2 regions of the Nocardia sp. NPDC052566 genome follow, and region 1 is predicted to be linked to the other one. Evidence: riboswitches for the same ligand, from Rfam matches in the RefSeq annotation. Region 1 holds a riboswitch; the other holds the start of a gene.
The links. Region 1 has a riboswitch for S-adenosylmethionine ahead of ACIG5A_RS15280 (aminotransferase class V-fold PLP-dependent enzyme). Riboswitches for the same ligand answer to the same signal wherever they lie in the genome.
Positions count from the first base shown of each region.

Region 2: linked by a shared signal. The riboswitch ahead of ACIG5A_RS13980 (amino acid ABC transporter permease) and the one ahead of ACIG5A_RS15280 (aminotransferase class V-fold PLP-dependent enzyme) in region 1 are both predicted to bind S-adenosylmethionine.

Region 1 covers NZ_JBIUAF010000003.1:244,054-249,401, forward strand. The annotation lists gene ACIG5A_RS15260 (Pls/PosA family non-ribosomal peptide synthetase) at 1-105, opposite strand, end outside; gene ACIG5A_RS15265 (MarR family winged helix-turn-helix transcriptional regulator) at 335-763, opposite strand; gene ACIG5A_RS15270 (DHA2 family efflux MFS transporter permease subunit) at 845-2,269, shown strand; gene ACIG5A_RS15275 (LysE family translocator) at 2,417-2,971, opposite strand; SAM riboswitch class IV at 3,453-3,566, shown strand; gene ACIG5A_RS15280 (aminotransferase class V-fold PLP-dependent enzyme) at 3,614-4,933, shown strand; gene ACIG5A_RS15285 (flavin reductase family protein) at 4,964-5,348, opposite strand, start outside.
Region 2 covers NZ_JBIUAF010000002.1:1,503,213-1,508,560, forward strand. The annotation lists gene ACIG5A_RS13970 (ABC transporter substrate-binding protein) at 1-536, opposite strand, end outside; gene ACIG5A_RS13975 (amino acid ABC transporter ATP-binding protein) at 556-1,329, opposite strand; gene ACIG5A_RS13980 (amino acid ABC transporter permease) at 1,326-2,306, opposite strand; SAM riboswitch class I at 2,486-2,578, opposite strand; gene ACIG5A_RS13985 (glycosyltransferase) at 3,295-4,440, opposite strand; gene ACIG5A_RS13990 (LppM family (lipo)protein) at 4,444-5,184, opposite strand; gene ACIG5A_RS13995 (carotenoid biosynthesis protein) at 5,235-5,348, opposite strand, start outside.

The sequences.
Region 1 (5,348 bases):
CACCTCGCCGTCGTCGATGGCGGCGGCGTCCGGGGTGGCGCGTGCGGTGGCGGCCAGGATGTCGACGAGGGTGCGGGCCGGTGCGGCGAGCGCCGCCCGCAGCAGCGGGTCGTCGGCCCGCTGTCCGGGGAGCGCGCCCGTCGCGGCGTCGACCTGCGGCTGGAGCGTCACGTCCTGCCCACCTCTCATAGACCTGCCTTCGGTTTCGCCGTTCGTTGTTTCACAGCAGGGTTACCAAACGGCAAACACCACGCTGACCAGGGATCTACGGTACTCGCGGTATCAGGTCTTTGCCGCTCACCGAACCGGGTGGTCGGACGGTTGCCGTGCCCGGCTACCGCTCGGCGTCTTGGCCGAGCGCCTTGAGGGCGAGCCGGTGCAGCGTGCGCCGCTCCTCGGCGTCGAGCCGGTGCAGCACGCGGTCGGCGGCCTCTTCGATGAGTTTCTCGGTGCGGAGGCGCTCGGCCCGGCCCGCCTGGGTGACGGAGAGCCGGTACTTGCGGCGATCGTCGGAATCTCTGGTGCGCACGACGAATCCGGACTTCTCCAGGCCGTCGATCAGCCGGACCACCTCGCTGCGATCGATGCCCATCGCGGTGGACACCTGCTGCTGGGACAGCTCGTCGGATTCCTCCAGGAAAACCAGGACCCAATGTTCACGCAGTGAGGTGCCCAGCTCGGCGTGCACGGCCTTGTGCAGCCTGCCGAGCGCGTAGGTCGGGAAGCGAAGCAGGCCGCGGGGGTGGAGGGGCTCCTGGGGCATCCGGAAATTATATCTATTGTTGAGCTACAAGATTGTTGATAGCCTCCACAATCTAGTTGATCTACAAATAGCGGAGGATCCATGACGGATACCAAGACGGCGGTCGCACCCGCCGAGCCCGTGCTCGAGGCCATCCCCGCGCACGTGTGGCGGGTCGCGGGTGTCGTCGTCTTCGGCGCGGTGATGAGCATGCTCGACACCTCGCTCGTCAACATCGGGCTCAACACCATCGCCACGGATCTCGGTGCGACACTGGATAGTTCGCAGTGGGTGGCCAGTGCCTATCTGCTCGCGCTCGCGGTGACGCTGCCGCTGGTCGGCTGGCTGGGCCGCCGGTTCGGGATGGGCCGGATATGGCTGACGGCACTCGTCGGCTTCACCGTCACGTCCGGGCTGTGCGCGCTCGCGCCGAATATCGAGTGGCTCATCGCATTACGGATCGCGCAGGGGTTGTCTGCCGGATTGCTGGTGCCCGCCGGGCAGGCGCTGATCGGGCAGGTCGCCGGGCCGCGTGGGCTCGGCCGGGTGATGAGCGTTGTCGGCATCGCGGTGGTCTCGGCGCCCGCCTTCGGGCCGACCCTGGGCGGGGTGATGCTGGCCCATCTCGACTGGCAGTGGCTGTTCCTGATCAATATTCCGCTCGGCCTCGTCGCCTTCGTGCTCGCGGTGCGGCTGCTTCCGCTGGGCAAGGGCGCGCGGGCCGACGCGCGATTCGATGTCACCGGGTTCGTGCTGATCGGCGCCGGGCTGTCGCTGCTGGTCTACGGCCTGGGTGAATACGGAAGCCGCGGTGCGTTCTCCGCGCCGACGGTGTGGGTTTCGGTGCTCGTCGGCGCCGTCGCGCTCGGCGGGTTCGTGCTGCGCTCGGCACGCGGGCGCGGTGCGCTGCTCGATATGACGATGTTCCGCAGCCCGGTGTTCGTGACGGCCAATATCGCGAACACCTTCTCCGGTGCGTCGCTGTACGGGGCGATGCTGTTGCTGCCCTTGTACTTCCAGCTGCTGCACCATCAGGGGCTGATCGCCACCGGACTGTCGCTGCTGACCTTCGGTATCGGCGGCATCCTTGTGCTGCCCATCGCGGGCCGCGTCACCGACCGCTACGGCGGCGGCGTCATCGCGGTGGTAGGCAATGCGCTGAATGTGCTGGTCACGGTGCCGTTCGCATTCGGCGACGCCGCAACGAACGCCGTGCTCGTCCAGGTACTCCTGCTGATTCGCGGCATGGCCACCGCGCTGACCGGTATGCCGGTCGTCTCGGCCGCCTACGCGTCGGTGCGGCGCGAGCAGTTGCCCGATGCGGCATCGATGGTGAATATCCTGCAGCGCGTTGGTGGTTCGGTCGGCGCGGCACTGCTTGCCGTGGTCCTCTATCGTGCGACGACAGCCGGACTTGCTCTCGATGCTGGCTTCCGCCAGGCGTTCTGGTGGCTGACCGGGGCGACGTCGATCTCGCTGATCGGCTCGATCTTCCTGTGGCGCGCGGAATCCCGCCGGATCCCGTAGCGCCGAACCGGTGTCACCATGTGCGGGCGCTTCGAAGCCGTGTCCCAGCCCGTGCCGGGGGCGCGGGATGCCCGTTCCTCGTGGGCAAGGCATTCGTCGCCGTGCTGGATTCGAGGGAGGGCGTTCGACTCCGCGAGGCGGATGCGGTCAGGCGGCGGATGCGGCGGTGCCGATACCAAGTGCGGCGAGGATGCCCGCAGATAGCTGTTCCAAGCGATCGCGGACATGGGGCTGGCGAAGCATGGCAACCGCGCGGGAGGCGGCGAGGGCGAGCAGCACCATTTCGACGGCGGCGATGGAGGATTCGACGGCGCCGAGGGCCAGGGTGTTGGCGAAGGTGACTTCGGACAGGAATTGTGGCAGGACCGCGAGGTAGAAGAGTCCGACCTTCGGGTTGAACATGCAGGACACCAGGCCCGCAGTGAACGCGCTGCGCAGCCGGACCGGGGTTCCCGCTCGAGCCTGCTCGACCGCGGCGAGTTCATCGCCTGCGGCCTGCGCCGCCTTGCGCTGCTTGCGGTGGTCGAGTAGGGCGCGAACGCCCAGGTACAGCAGGTACATGCCGCCGATCACCTTGAGCGCGCGATACGCCGTCGCCGACTGCTCGAGCAGTGCCGCGACACCGGCCGCGACCACCACGGCCCACAGCATGCCGCCCAGCGCCGATCCGATCGCCGCGGCGATGCCGGGTCGTGCACTCACAATCGAAAAGCGCAGCACCAGAAAAGAATCCGGCCCTGGCGTGATCGACAGTAGGATGCACACACCGATAAAGCTGAGCAACAGCGAAAGCGACACCCACCGATCGCACCCCAGATCCTCACGATTGGCAACACAATTCCGTGTGTCAGGCCTGCTCGATCCTGGTCGCGCGACCGACTGAGCTGGCCGTTCGGCGCGAACGTGGACATGGTGCGCGGCTGTCGACACGAGCGTTCCGGCCGCTGTGACCGCACCGCGCGGAACTCGGGATCGGGCGCACCGCCCTTTGCGGTCGTGTTGCTGGAAGGCGAGCAGCGGGGTGTTTCGCGCCGCTGAATCGCGCTGGCGGATGCGGCAGCCGGGAAGTCGCGAAGGTCAGCGACGGCGTGTGGCCGGGGCCGGGACGATCTCCGTTCGCCCGGATGACCGATCGCGAACCCGGGTTGACAGGTCGGCGTGACATCTGCCAATCTCGGGGACAGGTCATGAGTACCAGCGCATAGCCCCGGCTTGCTGGTCGGCAACCCTCCTCCGCGGTGGGGTGCTCCGGGTGACGACCAGGCCGATGTCCGACCGGGCACGGCAAGCGCGGACTCGACAATTCTCCCCGATTGCGGGTCCCGGAGCCGATGGGATTTCGTGATGACCGCTGTTGCCGACCAGACCTGTGCCGCCATTGCCGAGGTATCCGGCGCCGACCTGCGCGTCCCGCTCGTTCAGGGCGGAACCACCACGTACGCGAACTTCGACTACGCCGCGAGCGCACCGGCATTGAAGCAGGTCACCGACCGGATTTCGCAGCTGTTGCCGTTCTACGCGAGCGTGCACCGCGGCGCGGGCTACGCCTCGCGCATCTCCACCGAGTGCTACGAATCGGCGCGCGGATCGGTGACCCGATTCCTCGATGCCGCCGACGACCAGGTGGTGGTGTTCACCCGCAACACCACCGACTCGCTGAACCTGCTGGCCGCCTGCGTGCCCGGCGACACGGTGGTGCTCGACATCGAGCACCACGCCAACTTCCTGCCGTGGACCAAGCACGGCCGCCGTGTGGTGCAGGCCGCGGATACGGTCGACGAGACCATCCGTCGCCTGATCGCCGAACTGTGCACCAAGCCCGCGGCGCTGCTCGCCGTCACCGGCGCGTCCAATGTGACCGGCGAGGTGCTGCCGCTGGAGCGGCTGGCCACCATCGCGCATCAGTGCGGCGCGCGCATCCTGGTCGACGCCGCGCAGCTCGCGCCGCACCGGCGGCTCAGCCTGCGCGACAGTGGCATCGACTACCTGGTCTTTTCCGGTCACAAGCTGTACGCGCCGTTCGGCGCCGGTGTGCTCGTCGGCCGCCGGGATTGGCTCGACGCCGCGCAGCCGTACCTGGCGGGCGGCGGCGCCGTGCGCGAGGTGACCACCAAGCGCGCCGAGTGGGCGCCCGCGCCGCAGCGGCACGAGGCCGGTTCCCCGAATGTGCTCGGCGCCGCCGCGCTCGCCGCCGCCTGCGACGCGCTGTGTGCGATCGACGCGGAAGAACTCGCCGCACACGAGCGCCTGCTTGCCGATCGCCTCCGCGCGGGCCTGCGCGCCATCCCCGGAGTCAGCCTGCTGCGCATCTGGGACGACAGCCCCGACGTTGTCGGCATCGTCGCGTTCACCCTCGACGGTTTCGCGCCCGGCCACGTCGCCGCCTATCTTTCCGCCGAACACGGCATCGGCGTCCGCGACGGCCGCTTCTGCGCCCATCCGCTGCTTTCTCGCCTCGGTCTCGACGGCGCTCTGCGCGCCAGCATCGGCCTCGGCACCACCTCCGCCGATGTGGATCGCCTCATCGATGCCGTCGCGTCTCTCGTGTCCACCGGGCCCAGCTGGAATTACGCCGCCACCAACGGCCTGTGGAACCCCACTCCGGAAACCCGGCCGTTCAACCCCGATTCCGCCGACGGCGCTGCGCCCTGCCTCATCGGCTGAGCGGCCGCATCGACGGGAATGCGTCGACTGTCAGTCGCCCAGTGAGGACGGCCGGTGGTAGTTGCCGTTGTAATAGAGCAGCGGCGCGGCGATCGGTTTGTCGTCGGTGCTGTCGTGCACCCGGGTGACCAGCCCGACGACGAAGGTGTGGTCACCGATCGGAATGAGTTGCTCGACCGCGGCGCGCACCCAGATCGGGGTGCCGTGCAGGACGGGTTCGCCGGTGGTGAGGGTGGTCCACAGCGAGCGGTCGCGGAAGCGGTGCTCCGCGCTGCGGGAGAAGCGCTGCGCGATGTGCTGCTGATGTTCGCCGAGGAAGTGGATCACCACGGAATCGGCGGACAGCATCGCGGACAGGCTCGACGAATTGTTGGCGATATTGAACGAGACCAGCGGCGGCGTCATCGACAGCGAC
Region 2 (5,348 bases), on a different contig from region 1:
CGCTTGCCCGCCAGTGACTTACGGTCCTTGTAGTCGAGGGTGCTCGACTGCGGCACCTCCAGCGCGACGGTGTCGGTGCGGTAGGTGGCGAAATCGTATTTCTCCTTGCGCTCCTCGGTAACCGTCACGTTGGAGATGAACACGTCCGCCTCGCCGGAATCGACGCGAACGAAGTTCTGCGACCAATCCGCCACCTGGACATCGACTTTCAGGCCGAGCTTGTCGGCGACGAGTGTCGCGAAGTCGATTTCGGAGCCGATCACCGTCTTGTCGTCGTTGGCGTAGAAGCGCAGCGGCGGCACGGTGCCCGACGATCCGGTGACCAGCAGGACGCCGCGATCGCGAATGGCCTGCGGGACAAGGGCGGCGATGTCGTCGACCTTGGCCGCACGTACCCGTCCGGTTTGTGCGGCGCTCAGGTCATAGGTGACCGAGCCCGCGGTCTGCGTCGTCGCGTCCGCGTCGGGATCGTTGCCGCAGCCGGTGGCCAGCACGGCGACCGTAGCGACAATGCCGATCAGGGCGGGGATTCTCATCGGGTACCTGTTCATGGGATCAACGGACTCGGGAAAGGAAGGCGCGGGTGCGCGGGTGCTGCGGATCGTCGAGCACCGCGGCGGGCGGGCCCTGTTCGACGATCGCGCCCGCGTCGAGGAACACCACGGTGTCGGCGACCTCACGGGCGAAACCGATTTCGTGCGTGACGATCACCAGCGCGGTGCCGCCGTGCGCGAGATCGCGGATGACATCGAGGACTTCGCCGACCAGCTCGGGATCGAGGGCGGAGGTCGGCTCGTCGAAGAGGATGACCGGCGGCCGCAACGCGAGCGCCCTCGCGATGGCGACGCGCTGCTGCTGCCCGCCGGAGAGCCTGCGCGGATAGGCGTCGGCGAGTTCACCGATGCCGACGCGTTCCAGCAGGGTCCGCGCCTCCCGCTCGACCTCGGCGCGCGGGCGGCGCTGCGCGGAAATCGGTGCGAGCGCGACGTTTTCCAGCGCGGTCAGATGCGGGAACAGGTTGAACTGCTGGAAGACGAACCCGATCCTGGACCGTTGCCTGCGCACCTCGGTCTCGGACAGCGCGTGCAACTTGTTGCCGCGCAACCGGTATCCGATCAGCTCACCGTCGATGTACACGGTGCCCGCGTCGAGCGTCTCGAGATGGTTGAGCACGCGCAGCAGAGTGGATTTACCGGAGCCGGACGGGCCGATCACGGCGACCACCTCGCCGGTGCGCACGGTCAGATCGATACCGCGCAGCACCTCGGTGGTGCCGAAGGATTTCCGCACGCCGGTGACATGCACCGCCGGTGTGCTCGGCGCCGTCATCGGGTGGCTCCGCGCGGTGCGGCCGCGCTCGCGGCGGCGATGTCACGGACCTTCTGCCGCACTCGTTGCAGCGGTGTCGGCGGTGGCGTGCGATGCGCGCCCTTCGCGTAATGCCGCTCGATGTAGTACTGCGCGACCGACAGGATCGTGGTCAGCACGATGTACCAGACCGTGGCAACCATCAACAGCGGCACCACCCGGCCGCTGCGGCCGTAGATCACCTGCACCTGGTAGAACAGCTCGGCGATCGCCATCACCGACACGATCGAGGTGCCCTTGAACAGGCTGATCACCTCGTTGGTGGCATTGGGCAGGATCGAGCGCATCGCCTGCGGCACCACGATGGTGCGGAACTGCCGCCAGCGCGGCAGGCCGAGCGCCGCGGCCGCCTCCAGCTGGCCGTCATCGACGGAAAGGAAGCCCGCGCGGATGATCTCGGCCGAATACGCCGCCTGATGCAGCGCGAGACCGATCACCGCCGCGCTGAACCCGCTGATCACCCCGTTCACCTCGAAGCTGAAAAAGGCTGGGCCGAACGGGATCCCGACCGAGAGCCGCTGATACAGGTAGGCGATGTTGAACCAGAACAGCAGCTGCACGATCAGCGGAATCGAACGGAACGCCCAGATGTAGACCCATGAGATCACCCGCAGCACCGGGTTGTTCGACAGTCGTGCCACCGCGAGCAGGGTGCCGAGTAGGAAGCCGAGCGCCGTACCCCACAGGGTCAGCTCGAGCGTCACCTTCAGCGCCGAGAGCACCGATTGCGCGGTGAAGTACTTCGCGAAAGTCGGCCAGTCCCAGCCGGGATTGGTGACGAGCCCGTGCGCGAACTGGGCGAGCAGCACCAGTATGGCGGCGCTGACCACCCAGCGCCACGGATGACGGGCGTTGGCCACCGTCGGCGGCGCGTCGGCCACCGAGCGCGCGCCCGAAATGCCGGGTATCGCGACATCGGGTGCGAGAGACGCATTCATAGCGGGGATCCCAAACAGGAGAACGAACGAGACCGTGCCCTCGGGCCGGTCGCATCACCCGGCCAGCGACGGGTGCACAGTCTGGCTGCGTCTCACCGGCAACAGCCGGTCGAGGTGATCCGGCACTGATCGATATGCCGCCGCCTGGAGAAATCGATGGTGCGGTAGTTCATTTCGTTCCTCCATCGTTCCCGGCGGAAGCACCCGCACCCGCGAACGGGGGGTTGCTGCGACGTCATAGAGCCAGGTCTCTCGATCGCTCTGGATGGTCTGCACGCGTCGGAAGGCGCGCCGAAGAATAATGCGCCCCGAGAAGACCGCCCGGAAGGGTAGAAATCACGCTGAACGTAGCCCTTGCCGCCACCCCCCATTTCAGCGATAGTTGCCCCGCGCTCGACGAACACCCGCAACACATGCCACACGCCACCCGGTTGCCCCGCCCCGACCGCACTGCAACTACCGCGATATTCCGTGCGCGGCGGAGACAAGTGCGCGCGACAACACTGCCCCCGGATGCACTCCGCGGCCTGCCCCCTTCCCTCGAGCACATACCCGCAACTCTTGCCGCACACCAATCGCGCCGCCGCGCCGCAGTTATCCCATTACCCCCTGCGCGTCAGACAAATGAGCGCGCGAGACTGCCCTGATCCAGCGCCGAATCCCCTCCGCCGCCCGCCCCTTCTGTCGAGCGCAGTCGAATGGCCGTGCGACACGCGATGTAGGGCGGCCATTCGACTGCGCTCGACGAACGTCCGCAACTATTACTGCCCGCAAGCTAGGTGCCGCGCACGGATGGTGGCGCCCCGCTGCGGTTCTCGCGTTATTCCGTGCGCGGCAGATGAATGAGTGCACGGGCCGCGTTGGTTCGGTTTCGCACCCGGCCGCGGATGCGCTCCGCCGCTCACTCTCTTGTGCCGAGCGCAGTCGAATGGCCGTGCGACACGCCGTGCAGGGCGGCTATTCGACTGCGCTCGGCGATGGGGCGTGGTCAGTGGGGTGCGGTGAGGGGGCGGCCTTTCCATTGGAGGGCGGCGCGACGGTTCGCTTGGTGCGAGCGGGTCCAGAGGCGTAGGTAGGCGGCGATGGAGAGGGGGTGGGCCAGGGCGGCGAGGAGGTCGGGGCGGGTGATGGGGGCGCCGCGTTCGGTGGCGCGGGCGAGTAGGCGGGCGGTGACGGCGGCGAGGTATCCGGCGAGCCCGGCGCGGCGGGTTGCGCCCTTGCCGCACAGGGCGGCCAGGGGTGGTAGCCAATAGGCAAGAGCGGCAACGGTTCCCACCGCGGCACCGCCGAGGCGGGAACCGCCGTAGGCGGACCATAGCCAGCGGGTGTAGCCGGATTCGAGCTCGGTTGCGTCGCAGTACATTCGGGTGCTTGCCAGATCTCCGGCGGCGACCAGTGCGGTGCGGCGGCCCGAACGGCGCAGGGCGCGTGCGATATCCAGGTCTTCGGTAGGACTGGCGGCGACCGCGGCGTGGCCGCCGATGGCCCGGTAGGCGGCGGTATCGAAGACGAGGAACTGTCCGCAGGCCACCGCGGTGGCGGGGCGCAGGCTGCGGTTGGCGAGTGTCATCGGCAGCGATGACGCCCACGACCAGCACAGCAGCGGCTGCACCAGCGCCTCGGATACCGAACCGAAGTCCTGACGCGGCCATGGGGACAGCAGTGCGCCGCCCTGTCTGCGCAATTCGCTTGCCGCGCTTGCGATCGCGGCGGGCGCCAGCCGCACGTCGGCATCGAGGAAGATCAGTACCGGGGTCGTCACATCCTCGGCCAGCCTGGCGCAGGCCGCGGCTTTTCCGGTCCAGCCGGGCGCAGGTTCGGTCTCCGCGCGAATCACGGTGAAGCGAGGGTCATCGCCGAGGGCGGCGAGCGCCGCGGCCTCGGTGCCGTCGGTGGAGGCGTCGTCGAGGATCACCACCCGCAGCCGCGGCACGCCGACCTGCGCGCGCAGATCCGCGATCAGCCCGGGTAGTCGCGACGCCTCATCGCGGGCGGGCACACAGACGGTAATCGGCTCGATCACGCTCGCGGGCCGCCGCGGCAGTCGCCGCACCGTGGCCCAGTTGTACAGCGCCACCGCGCATCCGGCGGCCGCGACACCCGCGCCCGCCCGCGCGGCGGCGCGGAAGAGCACGGCTCAGCGGCCCGTCGTCTCGTGCCACCACCGCGACAGCGAGAAACCGGATTCCGGGGTGCGCGGCATCGCGGGATTGCGGTTCATGTACGCCACGGCCGCGACGATCGCGGCGACGGCCAGCGTGATCCCGCCGACGATGCCCGCCCAGCCCGCGAACGAGCGGGTGTTCGGATCGGCGTAGCTCACCTCGGCGCGCAAGGTCGACACATCGCCGGGCGGTAGCTTCCACGACACCGTGGAATCGTCCTCGCGGTTGCCGTTGGTCTTGGCCACCCTGGACGGGAACGCGATGGTGAACTGCACGTCGGAGCCGTGCGGCGGAAGGGATTTCAGGTCGACCCGCCCGGTCATGCTGACCAGATCGCCCGCGCGCTGGAACTGCAGCGAGAACATGCCCTGCGTCTGCTCGGACAGTCCGCCGAGCTGCTGCACCTCGCCGAAGGACAGATCCTCGAAGAACACCTGGCTGCCCACGTAGCCGTCCTGCGAATACGGCTCGACACGCATCTTGCCCGCCAGCGCCTCCGGCTGCTTCAGCTGCGGCCCCTTGTCCTTGGGGTCGGCGGGGACGGCCGCGGCGACGATCCGGCCGGACACTCTGTCGTTGGAGGAGACACCCATCGATACCTGCACCCGCAGGCATCCCGCGAGCAGCGGCGCGAGCAGCGCCGTCAGAAGAACGGCCGCGGCCACGCGCCTGTGGTGCGACCGCTTCGACGGTCGGGCCTGGGCATCGGGCATCGTGGTGAGAGGACTCGGCTGCACGGCTCACATCGTGCCAGGCGAGCCCGTCAGACTGCCACGCGACGGGCGGTTCGCCCACCGCTCTTTCCCCGGCGCTCCCGAATCAGCCGCACGAGCAGCGGAACCCCGAGCACCCCCAACCCGATTCCGCCGTAACAGGC